DNA from 3 places in the Dyella aluminiiresistens genome. Region 3 is predicted to be linked to each of the others. Evidence: predicted binding sites of a transcription regulator. Region 3 holds the regulator's gene; each other region holds the start of a gene.
The links. The regulator sigma-54, encoded in region 3, starts transcription at its own class of promoters, with help from an activator protein. The targets are predictions, from matches to a motif close to TGGCACGNGCNTTGC.

Region 1 (3,938 bases), 1.7 Mb from region 3:
GCAGGACCACCCCCGCCAGGCTCAGCACCACCTGCAGCAGCTCGCCGCCGAGGCTGGGCGTGGCACCCGCCGCCAGCGGCGAGGCCGCGACCGGCGCGACGCTCATGAAGGCCAGCGTGGTCATCAGCGGAGCTTGCGCACGCGCTCGGCGGGGCTGATCACGTCGGTCAGGCGGATGCCGAACTTCTCGTTGATCACCACCACTTCGCCGTGGGCGACCAGGGTGCCGTTGACGTAGACGTCCAGCGGCTCGCCGGCCGCGCGATCCAGCTCCACCACCGAGCCCTGGTTGAGCTGCAGCAGGTTGCGGATGCTGATGCGGGTGCGGCCGACTTCCATCGCCAGCGTTACCGGCACGTCCAGGATCATGTCCAGGTTCACGTCCGACGCTTCGCCATGGGTCATGCCGCCGATTTCCGGACGGGCAGCCACGCCCACGGCGGCATCGTCGTTTTCGGTTTCGTAGGTCTGGGTCATGCGGATGGATTCCCGATCGAAAATTCATTGTTCGCCTGCGCCTCGCGGCGACCGGCGTGGGCATGGAAACGGACGGCGCTATGGCCGCTGGAAAGGCCGTAATGGCCGCGGAAAATGGGTACGTCTTCGGCAAACACCGTGCACAGGCCGGGCTTGGGAATGGGGATCACGTCGCCCGGCCGCAGGTTGAGGAAGTCGCCGATGCTGAGGATCGACTCCACCAGCAGGGTGCTCAGTTCGACCTCGGCGTCGAGCACCTCATCGTGCAGGCATTCCAGCCAGCGGTCGTCGCGCTCGACGCGGTCGCTCTGCACGCCCGCATCGAGCAGCGTGCGGATCGGCTCGATCATCGAGTACGGCATGGTCAGGTGCACTTCGCCGCCGCCGCCATCCAGTTCGACGTGGAAGCGCGAGACCACCACCGTCTCGGTGGGGCTGACGATGTTCGCGAACTGCGGATTGATCTCCGCGTTGATGAATTCGAACTGCAACGGCAGCACCGGCGCCCACGCCTCGATCATGGCGTTGAACACCTCGGCCAGCACGATCTGGATCACGCGGTTCTCGGTCGGCGTGAAGTCGCGCCCCTCGATGCGTGCATGGAAGCGGCCGTCGCCACCGAAGAAATTATCGATGACGGTGAAGACCAGGCGCGGCTCCATCACCACCAGCGCGGTGCCCCGCAGCGGCTTCACTTTCACGAGGTTGAGATTGGTCGGCACAGCCAGGCCATGCACGTATTCGTTGAACTTGACCATCTTCACGCCCAGCACCGAGACCTCGCAGGTCTTGCGCAGCACGCTGAACACGCCGGTGCGGAAGTACCGCGCGAAACGGTCGTTGACCATCTCCAGCGTCGGCAGGCGGCCGCGCACGATGCGGTCCTGCTGGGTGAAGTCATAGGACAGCACGGCTTCGCGCGGCGGCGGTTCGTCGCCGCCGGTTTCCACCGCGCCGCCATCGACGCCGTTGAGCAGGGCGTCGATCTCTTCCTGTGAAAGCAGGTCGCTCATTACTGCATCACGAAGCTGGTGAAATACAGCGCGTCGATGCCGGGACGGCCGAGCCGTTCCTGCACCACCTTCTGCACCGCCTTCAGTGCCTCGGCACGCAGCTTCTGCTTGCCTGCGGTGGTGGCCAGATCAGTCGCGGACTGCGCGCTGAACAGCATGACCAGCGCGTTGCGGACCACCGGATCGGCATCCTTCGCCGCCTTGATCGCCGCCGCGTCGTGCGCCATCAGGGTCACGCCCACCTGCAGGTAGCTCGGCGACTGCTTGGTCTGGAAATTCACCACGAACGGCGGATCCAGCGGCAGATACATTGCCGGCTGGGGCTTGGGTGCCGCAGCCTGGGCAGTGGCGCCGCCGGCCGCCCCGTGCCGCATCCGCAGCATCGCGTAGCCGCCGACGCCCAGTACCGCCACCAGGGCGACCACCAGGCCGATGACCAGCCCCTTCTTGCCTCCTCGGGCCGGTGCGGCTGCTTCCGTGTTTTGCTCTTTGTTCGACATCGAAACCTCAGGACCAGGGTGTGGGAGTCGGGCCGTGTGCCGGAGGCTGGAACACGGCGTTCGCTACCGTTGATGCAAACGGTATGCCACACCAGAAAACCCTTATTTCACAGTTACTTGATCAAAGACAGAGCACGCGGCGGCGCTTTCTTGACGCGTGTCGCCGCGTCGTCGCGCCGATGCGACGACGTCTTGCCGTCGCCGATGCCGGACACGCCGACGATCCGGACGGTGTCGCGCACCGGCCGGATCGATGGTGGGTGGATCGGAGGAATGGAACCGGAACGGCGACCGGACGGCCGCCGCCAGCTCAGGCGAACATGTCGAGCAGGCCCAGCGCCGTGGTCCGCACCGACGTCGTCGACGCCACGTCGGCGACTGCATCGACTTCGCCGGGGCCATCACTGCGCGAGGATGCACTGCCGCCCTGCTGGCCGCTGCCCTGCTGGCCCACCTGCGCCTGACCCAGCGATAACCCCTGCCCCGCCAGCATCGTGTCGAGCTGGCTCAGCGTCTGCTGCACCGCCGTCACGGCAGCCGGGTGTTGTGCGGCAAAACTCACGTTGACCCGGTTGTCGTGCGCCAGACTGACCTTCACGTCGAGCGCGCCGAGATCCTTCGGATGCAGGCGGATCGTTGCCTGCTTCACGTCCTGACCGCTGAGCCATACCACCTGTTGGCCCAGCTCCTGCGAGAACGACGCACTGCCGACGGGCGCCGACACGGTCAGCGTCTGCACCGCCGCCGTTCCGCCCTGCTGCAGACCCTGCAGACCGGCCCCGAGGTTGCCGAGCGACGACGGATCGAGGCTCTGCGCATGCGTCTTGGCGGCACTGGCTGCGTCGACCGAGGTCGTGCCCTTGGCCGATGCGGCCACCATGGATTTCACCGCGGCATCCAGCGCCGCGGAAAGAAGATTGCTGCCCGTGTCGGCGGCGCTCGTGTCGGCGCTGGCCGTGGTGTCGCTGCCCTGGCTACCGCCGTCGGCCTGCGCCAGTGCCTTGGTACCGGCGCCGATCGCGGCCGTCGATACGCTGGCACCAGCGGATACGGCACCAGTCAGCGCCGTTGCCAGCATGCCGGCTGCCGCGCCACTGGCCGTTTCGGCAGCCGCGCTCGTGCTGCTGGTTCCCTTCGTCGACGTCGACGTCGACGCCGTCTGTGCGGAGGCACCGAGCAGCGTCAACAAATTGGCCGCCAGCGTCGAGCTGTCGTTGCCCTGCTTGTTCTTGTCCTTGCCGGACGACTTGCCGTCGCCCTTGCCGGTGGTCTTGGCCGTGGTCTTCGCCGTCGTGCCGTCCGCGGCCGATGCCGTGGCGGCCTGGCTGTCGCCGCTTTGGCTGCTGTTGTCGGAGGTCTGCGAGGACGCGTCGGACGACGACGATCCGGCCGACGAAGAGCCCGTGGAAGACGCGTTCGAGGACGACAAGGCTGAGGCCGAAGACGATGCGCCATCGGACGCCGTGGACGCATTGTCCTGCGACTGGCTCTGGCTGCGCGCGTTGTCCAGTTGGCGACCGAACGTCAGGCCGTCATCGGCGCTACTGGTACTGTCCAGACCCGCCGCAGCGGCAAGGCCGCGTGACGGGGCGGTGGAGGTGGTGGTCGAAACGGGCATGGGAATGCTCATGGGATAACCTCGGATCAGATGGCGCGCTCGCGGCGATGCTGCATGCGTTCGTCCACATCGTTCTGTTCGCGCCGCTCTTCGCTGCGGCGTTCCACTTCGACGGCACGCTCGACCACGCCGTCCAGCACGCGTTCGCGCGCATTGGCCTCGCGCCAGCTGGAGCCTGCCTGTTCCAGCAACCGCTGCCGGCGGGCCACTTCACGGGTCTGCTGGGTAATCGCCTGATCGATGCGTTCGATGAACTGCTGGCGGTTCAGCAAGGCATGTACCGACATGCCACCGGATTGCTGACCCATCGCGTATTCCTGCCGATAGCGC
Region 2 (3,938 bases), 1.2 Mb from region 3:
CGCGCGGGCCTGGTCGTGGTCAACACCAACCCGATGTACACCGCCCGCGAGCTGCGCCACCAACTGCGGGATGCAGGCGCCAAGGCCATCGTGGTGCTGGACAACTTCGCGCACACGCTTCAGCAGGTCATCGCGGAAACAGACGTGGCCCATGTGGTCACGACCGGCATCGGCGACCTGCTCGGCTTCGCCAAGGGTGCGCTGATCAACTTCGCGCTCAAGCACGTCAAGAAGATGGTGCCCGCCTACGACCTCCCGCAGGCGGTGCGCTTCCGCGATGCGCTGGCACAGGGCTCCGCACACTCCATGCCCAAAGTCGAGCTGGGCCACGACGACCTGGCCTTCCTGCAGTACACCGGCGGCACCACCGGCGTGGCCAAGGGCGCGATGCTCAGCCACGGCAACATGGTCGCCAACATGCTGCAGGCCGGCTCCTGGATCGGCACGAACGCAAAGGAAGGCGAGGAAGTCATCATCACCGCCTTGCCGCTGTACCACATCTTCTCGCTGACCGCGAACGGCCTGGTCTTCATGCGCCTGGGCGGACTGAACTGGCTGATCACCAACCCCCGCGACATGCCGGCCTTTGTCGAGGAACTGAAGAAGTCCCACTTCACTGCGCTGACCGGTGTCAATACCCTGTTCAACGGCCTGCTGAACACGCCCGGATTCGCCGAACTGGACTTCTCGCGCCTGCACTTGACCCTGGGCGGCGGCATGGCCGTGCAGCGTGCCGTGGCCGAGCGCTGGAAGCAGGTCACCGGATGCACCCTGGTGGAAGCCTACGGCCTCACGGAAACCTCGCCCGCCGCCTGCATCAACCCGCTGGACCTCAAGGCCTACAGCGGTTCGATCGGCCTGCCCATCCCGTCGACCGATGCCGCGATCTGGTCCGAGGACAACAAGCCGCTGCCGATGGGCGAGGTCGGCGAGTTGATGATCCACGGCCCGCAGGTCATGAAGGGTTACTGGCAGCGCCCCGAGGAAACCGCCAAGGTGCTCGACGACAGCGGCTGGCTACATACCGGCGACGTGGCCAGGATGGACGCCAACGGCTACTTCTATATCGTCGACCGCAAGAAGGACATGATTCTGGTGTCCGGCTTCAACGTCTACCCGAATGAGGTCGAAGACGTGGTGATGCAGCACCCCGGGGTACTGGAAGTCGCCGCTGTCGGCGCGCCTGACGAGCATTCCGGCGAAGTCGTGAAACTGTTCGTGGTGCGCAAGGACGCCAGCCTCACAGCAGAGGCGCTCAAGCAGTACTGCCACGACAACCTGACCGGCTACAAGCGCCCCAGGATCATCGAGTTCCGCGACACCCTGCCCAAGAGCAATGTCGGCAAGATTCTCCGCCGCGAATTGCGCGACGAAACGAAGGTTTCGGCCAGCGCCTGAACCATGCCGCACAGCCCATAAGCAAACGCCCGCGGATGCGGGCGTTTGCTTATGGGCGAACCCGGGGAAATCACTCGTCCTGCCACATCTCCAGAATGTCGGCATAGCCGCCCAGCAGATTCCAAAGCGGCACCTGCTTGTCCTCGGGAATCCGTGTATAGGCAAAGCCGATGTGATGCGTGGAAACCCGCGCGACCTCGGCTTCCAGATGGATATGCAGATCGTTGCCGAAAATCATGTCGAGCACCCAGCTCTGCCCCGGCTTGCCGTTCCAGCCCAACGGGCGACGCAGGAGCACACCCGTCGCCGATATATCCACCAGCTCGGTCGGATGCGACTCGTTGCCGTGACTCATCAAAACTGTTGTCTGAATGCGCATGCGCGCAGGCCGCAGCTGCTCCGTACTGGAACGACCCTTGGCATCGTCATCGATCATGCTCGTACCCTCAATTCCACCCGTACCGCAGTCCGATGCGGCACTCCTGGTATTTTCCCGGCTCGGCGGGCCTTGGCAAGAGTCAATGCAACTCAGGCCGACCACGCGCGTCACCGACACCCTGAGCGCTTCGTATATATATATCAGCGCTTGCAAGCACCGATATGCAAAGGGTGTGCCACGTCACAGAAAGCCGTATCCGACAGACTTTCAGGCACCTGCGGCCGTCATTCGCCTGTAACCGACCTTTCTGGGCACATGCTGCCGCAGTCCGATCGATCGACCTGGCATCATCCACCAATCTTGGTGCATCCGCCCTGTTTGGATAGCGGCGCAGCTGAAGCTCACCCCAATTTGCGATGCGTCCTGCTGGACTTGCCGACAAACAGCCGTTACCCTTCGTTTTCAGGTGGACTTGCGAGCCGCTCCTGCCCGACAAACGCCGGCAGTCGCCGCACCCACCGATTCCGTACCGACCGCTTGAACCGCTCGCGACGTGTAGGCGTGGCGAAGCCTTGTGCTCGTACCGTGGACTGCCAACCCGGACCGGACAAAGGCAAATTGCGGCAGACCGCCCGATCGAAGCCGTAATCAACGCCTTCATCCTGCTGCTCCGCCGTAACTCCGTCTTTGCGCATGGAACGCAATCAGGCACGGCCTTGCAGGCGGAATCGAAGACCTTTGAAAGTCCCGACCGACCAGGGGGAAGGTTCCGGGTGTGTTGAACGCACTGCCTGCCGCACCGTGCGGCCCGACGACATGCATCGATGAGCACTGAGCCAGAGTCTCAGCTGGTAGAAAAACCGCAAGGTGTTTTCGCACCTGTCCCTCAGCAGCAGGAAATGCCGCTGGCGGTCGTGCGTGGCGAACCCGTCTTGCAGATGCCGCAGGATCTGTACATTCCGCCGGATGCGCTGGAAGTCATCCTGGAGGCATTCGAGGGACCGCTGGATCTGCTGCTTTATCTGATCCGCCGACAGAATCTGGACATTCTGGATATTCCGATTGCCGAAATAACCCGGCAATACATGGAATATATCGACATGATGCGGGACGTGATGCGGCTGGAGCTTGCGGCGGAATACCTGCTGATGGCCGCGATTCTGGGCGAGATCAAGTCGCGCCTGCTCCTGCCCAGGCCGCCGGTGGAAGATGGCCAAGAGGATGACCCCCGCGCCGAACTGGTACGACGGCTGCAGGAATATGAGCGTTTCAAGAAGGCCGCCGAGGACATCGATGCCCTGCCCCGGCTGGAACGCGACACGGTCGCCGTGCAGGCGGACACCGGCGAGCGCAACGTGGTCAAGCTGCCGCCACCACTGGACCTGAAAGAAATGCTGCTGGCGCTGAAGGACGTGATGCGCCGCGCGGAACTGTTCGGCCACCATGCGATCAAGCGCGAAGCACTCAGCGTGCGCCAGCGCATGGGCGAACTGCTGAGCCGGCTGGACAACAGCCATTTCAGTCGCTTCGAGACATTGTTCGACGTGACCGAAGGACGCCTCGGCGTAGTGGTCACCTTTCTCGCCATGCTGGAGCTGGCCAAGGAAATGCTGGTGGAGATCGTGCAGGAAGAGCCATTGGCACCGATCTACGTCCGGGCAAGGGCCGAAACCCGCGAAGACGCGCTTGAAGGCGCAGACGACATGCCGGCAGCGGCCGGCGAATAGCCCATTCACACCGAGTATCCGCATCCACGACAGGCCATGCAGATCGAGCAACTCAAACCGATTATCGAAGCGGCGTTGCTGGCGGCCAGCCAGCCGCTGACGCTGGCCCAGCTCGGCGACCTTTTCAACGAAGAGGACGCCGTGGCGCGCGATGACATCGCACGAGCGCTCGAGCAGTTGGCCCAGGCATGCGAAGGCCGCGGCGTCGAACTCAGGGAGGTCGCTTCCGGTTTCCGCTACCAGGTCAGGCAAGACCTGCAGCCGTGGATATCGCGCATGTGGACCGAGCGCCCGAGTCGCTACTCGCGTGCCCTGCTGGAAACCCTGGCGCTGATCGCCTACCGCCAGCCGATCACCCGCCCGGAAATCGAGCAGATCCGCGGCGTGGTCGTGTCGTCCAACATCATCAAGACGCTGGAAGAGCGCGAATGGAT
Region 3 (3,938 bases):
AACACCTCGCGGTGCCCGATGTCGCCGGTGAGCCGGGTCATCGCGTCGATCTCCTCGCCTTCGCGCAGTGGCTTCAGGTGGATGATCAGGCGCAGGTATTTGGACGGCTTGACGGCCGTGTGGCCGAACATCTCGCGCACGTTCAGCACGCCGAGGCCGCGGACTTCAAGCAGGTCCTGTAGCAGCTCGGGGCAGGTGCCGTCGATCACGTCGGGGGCGATCAGGGTGAATTCGGGGGCGTCGTCTGCCACCAGGCGATGGCCGCGACTGATCAGCTCCAGTGCCAGCTCGCTCTTGCCGGAACCGGCCTCGCCGGTGATCAGCACGCCGATGGAAAACACTTCCAGGAAAACGCCGTGCAGGGTGGTGCGCGGAGCCAGCGTGCGGGCCAGGTGGTACTGCAGCCAGGTAAGCAGCTCATGGCCGCGCTTCGAGCTGAGCCACAGTGGCGTGTCGGTTTCCTCGGCCACTTCGCGCAGGTCGGAGGGGATCGGCTGGTCGCGGGTGACGATGAGCGCGACCGGCTCGGTGGCGGCGATCTTGTGGATGGCCTCCCAGCGCTGGCGCGAGTCCAGGCTGTCGAGGTAGCGCAGTTCCTCGCTGCCGATGATCTGTACCTTGTTCGGGTAGATCACGTTCAGGTAGCCGATCAGCGAAGGGCGCCGGGTCTGGGTGGCGCCGGGATCGAGCGCGCGTGATTCGCCGCGCATGCCGGCGACCCAGCGCAGGGACATGCGCTCGTGCACACCATCGAAGAGTTGTCGGGCAGTCAGCCGGTCCAAGCGGTTTTCCTTTCGTGAGCGCCCGCAGGGGCGATCGCAGAAGGCATTGTGCCAGCTTGGCGGTTCGGGTGTGTTCAGGACATGTCGCGCGGGGTCAGGCGACGAGTACGATCAGGCCTGCCGGACAGCCCTGAATGGAGGTGCCGGGGTGCCATTCGGAATTGCGGGGAAGGCCCGCCACATCGGGATGACGTGGCGGGCCTGCGCTCAGGTTCAGCCGTACTGGCGTTCCTGGCGGACTTCACGCTGATGCTTGTCGCAGATCTTTTCGCGGTGACGGCGCAGCTGGCTTACCAGCTTGTCGAACAGCGTGTCGATCGAGGCGTACATGTCGGCCTCGGCTGCTTCGGCGTGGAGGGTGGCGCCACTGGCGGCGAGCGTGCCTTCGGCGCGTTGCTGCAGTTTGTCCAGGGAGAGCACGATAGTGAGGCTTACCAGACGATCGTCGAGACGGGTCAACCGGTCGAGCTTGGCGGTCACATGGTCGCGGAGGGCCGGGGTGACTTCGATCTGCTGGCCACTGAGTTGGAATTGCATGGTGCGCCTCCTGTGGTTTGCCGCCGTGGCGGCGTGGGTCGATGCACCGTCATGGCAGTGCATTCGGTAACCATTGTTTCCTGATATTGGGACGCCGGACCGGCCGGGCAAGTTCCCCTCCATCGACAAGCCGGTTCAACTGGCGCGCTGACGTTCGTTGGAACTTGGAATACGCAATGCCTCCCTGTACTTGGCGACGGTGCGACGTGCGACCTGGATGCCCTTGTTGCGCAGCTCCACGGCCAGGGCCTGGTCCGAGAGCGGTTTGCGCGGGTCTTCGGCATCCACCAGCTTGCGCAGCATCGCCTGGATGGCGGTGGCCGAGGCGCTGCCGCCATCCTCGGTGGATACGCCGCTGGAAAAGAAATGCTTCAGCTCGAAGGTGCCGCGCGGGGTATGGATGTACTTGCGGGTGGTCACGCGCGAGATGGTGGATTCGTGCATGCCGACTTCCTCGGCGACTTCGCGCAGCACCAGCGGGTGCATGGCCTCGGGACCGTAGTCGAGGAAGGCGCTCTGCCGGCGCACGATGGCATCGGCCACCTTGATCAGCGTCTCGGCACGGGACTCCAGGCTTTTCAGCAGCCAGCGCGCCTCCTGCAACTGGCCACGCATCCAACTGGCGTCATTGCCACGCGCCTGGGCGATCAGGCTGCAGTAGTGTTGGTTGAGGCCGAGTTTGGGCTGGCTGTCGGGATTCAGACTGACCTGCCAGCGACTGCCGGCCTTGCGTGCATAGACGTCCGGCGCGATGTATTCCACCGGAGTGGTGTCCAGCGCCGCGCCGGGGCGTGGATCGAGACTGCGGATCAGCATGGCGGCGCCGGCCGCGTCCTCTTCGTCCACGCGTAGCTTGCGGGCCAGGCGGGCCAGGTCGTTGCGGGCCAGCAGGTCCAGTTCGCCGTCGACAATGCTCAGGGCCAGTTCGCGATGCGGGGTGGCTTCGTCGAACTGTTCCAGCTGGGCGCGCAGGCAGTCGCGCAGGTCTAGGCTGCCGACACCCGCGGGATCGAAGCGCTGCAGTTGCCGTCGCACCGACTCGACGTCCTCCAGGCTGGCACCGAGGTGAGCCGGCAGGGCCGCGAGGATGGCATCGAGCCCCTCGGTGAGGTAGCCGTCGTTGTTGAGCGCGTCGATCAGTACCGTGGCAATGGTTTTCTGGCGGGTATCCAGCGAGCTCAGATTGAGCTGCCACTGCAGGTGTTCCTGCAGGGTTTCCGGGGCCGCGTTCTGCGGTTCAAGCCCATCGTCATCGCGTGATCCGCTGCTGCTGCCGGTATGGCTGGCGGAAAAGTCGATCGGCTGTTCGCTGTTGACGTCGCCCTCAGTCCATTCCGGGATGTCGGCGGGATCGTTGTCGGCGGCAACTTCGGCGGTGTTGGAGGTATAGGCATCCTCGCCTTCGTGCTCGTCTTCGGCGCCGGGCTCGGCGTCCTCGGCGAACTCCAGCAAGGGGTTGCTCTCGGCGATCTGGCGCAGTTCGGCCTCAAGCTCGAGTTGCGACAGTTGCAGCAGACGGATCGCCTGTTGCAACTGGGGCGTCAGGGCAAGCTGCTGATTGAGACGAAACTGCAGTCCGGGTTTCATGTCCGCCGGTCGGGATGAACTCGCTGTCATCCTAACCCCTCGCCACGGAGGCGACCATAGCCTTGGCCGGTATTTTGCTAGCGGCGCAGCTGCGCGGCCCCCTCCGTTCCCGCGCTGGCTGGTCTGACGGGGTGCACGGAAAGGGGCCTGGTGTGGTTTTTCAGAGCTTGAATTCGCGTCCCAGATACACCTCGCGCACCTTCTCGTCGGCCAGGATGTGGGCCGGCGTGCCGCGCGAGAGCACCTCGCCCTCGTTCAGGATGTAGGCGCGATCGCAGATGCCCAGGGTTTCGCGCACGTTGTGGTCGGTGATCAGGACGCCGATACCACGTTCCTTCAGGTGCCGCACGATGCGCTGGATTTCGCCGACCGAGATCGGGTCCACGCCGGCGAAGGGTTCGTCCAGAAGCATGTAGCGTGGCTGTGCGGCCAGCGCGCGGGCGATCTCGACCCGGCGTCGCTCGCCGCCGGACAGGCTGACGCCCTTCTGGTCGGCGATATGGCCGATTTTCAGCTCGTCGAGCAGACTTTCCAGTTCGGCGGCCCGCTGCCGGGCGTTGAGTCCGTCACGCAGCTCCAGCACGGCCAGGATGTTGTCGGCCACGCTGAGCCGGCGGAACACCGAGGCTTCCTGCGGCAGGTAGCCGATGCCCAGCTTGGCGCGGGCGTGCATCGGCAGTCCGGTGATGTCCTGCTTGTCGAGGCGGATGCTGCCGCCATCGGCTTCGATCAGGCCGACCACCATGTAGAAACAGGTGGTCTTGCCGGCGCCGTTGGGGCCAAGCAGGCCCACCACTTCGCCCTGGCGGATGGAAAATCCGAAATCGCGCACGACCTGGCGCGAGCGGAAGCGTTTCTGCAGGCCTTCAGCGGAGAGCATGGGTCAGTGCTGTCCCTTCGGGTTGGACGCGGAGCTGGCGCTGGCGGGTACGACGGGCTTGGACGCGGTCTTGCCGGTCGCAGGCTTGGGCTTGGGTATGAAGGTCATGTGCACGCGGCCGTCGGTGCCGCTGACGCCGGTCATCTCGCTGG

Region 1: a site for sigma-54 is predicted at 2,065-2,079, ahead of RA164_RS03945 (flagellar basal body-associated FliL family protein). Genes of this name have one in related genera too.
Region 2: a site for sigma-54 is predicted at 2,001-2,015, ahead of RA164_RS06570 (PilZ domain-containing protein). Genes of this name have one in related genera too.

The regions. Positions count from the first base shown of each region.
Region 1 is NZ_CP132911.1:949,758-953,695, reverse strand. Features, by position in the region: gene fliO (flagellar biosynthetic protein FliO) at 1-124, opposite strand, end outside; gene fliN (flagellar motor switch protein FliN) at 124-405, opposite strand; gene fliM (flagellar motor switch protein FliM) at 474-1,490, opposite strand; gene RA164_RS03945 (flagellar basal body-associated FliL family protein) at 1,490-1,990, opposite strand; gene RA164_RS03940 (hypothetical protein) at 2,104-2,232, opposite strand; gene RA164_RS03935 (flagellar hook-length control protein FliK) at 2,301-3,620, opposite strand; gene fliJ (flagellar export protein FliJ) at 3,635-3,938, opposite strand, start outside.
Region 2 is NZ_CP132911.1:1,508,125-1,512,062, reverse strand. Features, by position in the region: gene RA164_RS06575 (AMP-binding protein) at 1-1,398, shown strand, start outside; gene RA164_RS06570 (PilZ domain-containing protein) at 1,469-1,834, opposite strand; gene RA164_RS06565 (segregation and condensation protein A) at 2,602-3,504, shown strand; gene scpB (SMC-Scp complex subunit ScpB) at 3,541-3,938, shown strand, end outside.
Region 3 is NZ_CP132911.1:2,689,037-2,692,974, reverse strand. Features, by position in the region: gene hprK (HPr(Ser) kinase/phosphatase) at 1-734, opposite strand, end outside; gene hpf (ribosome hibernation-promoting factor, HPF/YfiA family) at 996-1,319, opposite strand; gene RA164_RS12145 (RNA polymerase factor sigma-54) at 1,455-2,906, opposite strand; gene lptB (LPS export ABC transporter ATP-binding protein) at 3,067-3,786, opposite strand; gene lptA (lipopolysaccharide transport periplasmic protein LptA) at 3,790-3,938, opposite strand, start outside.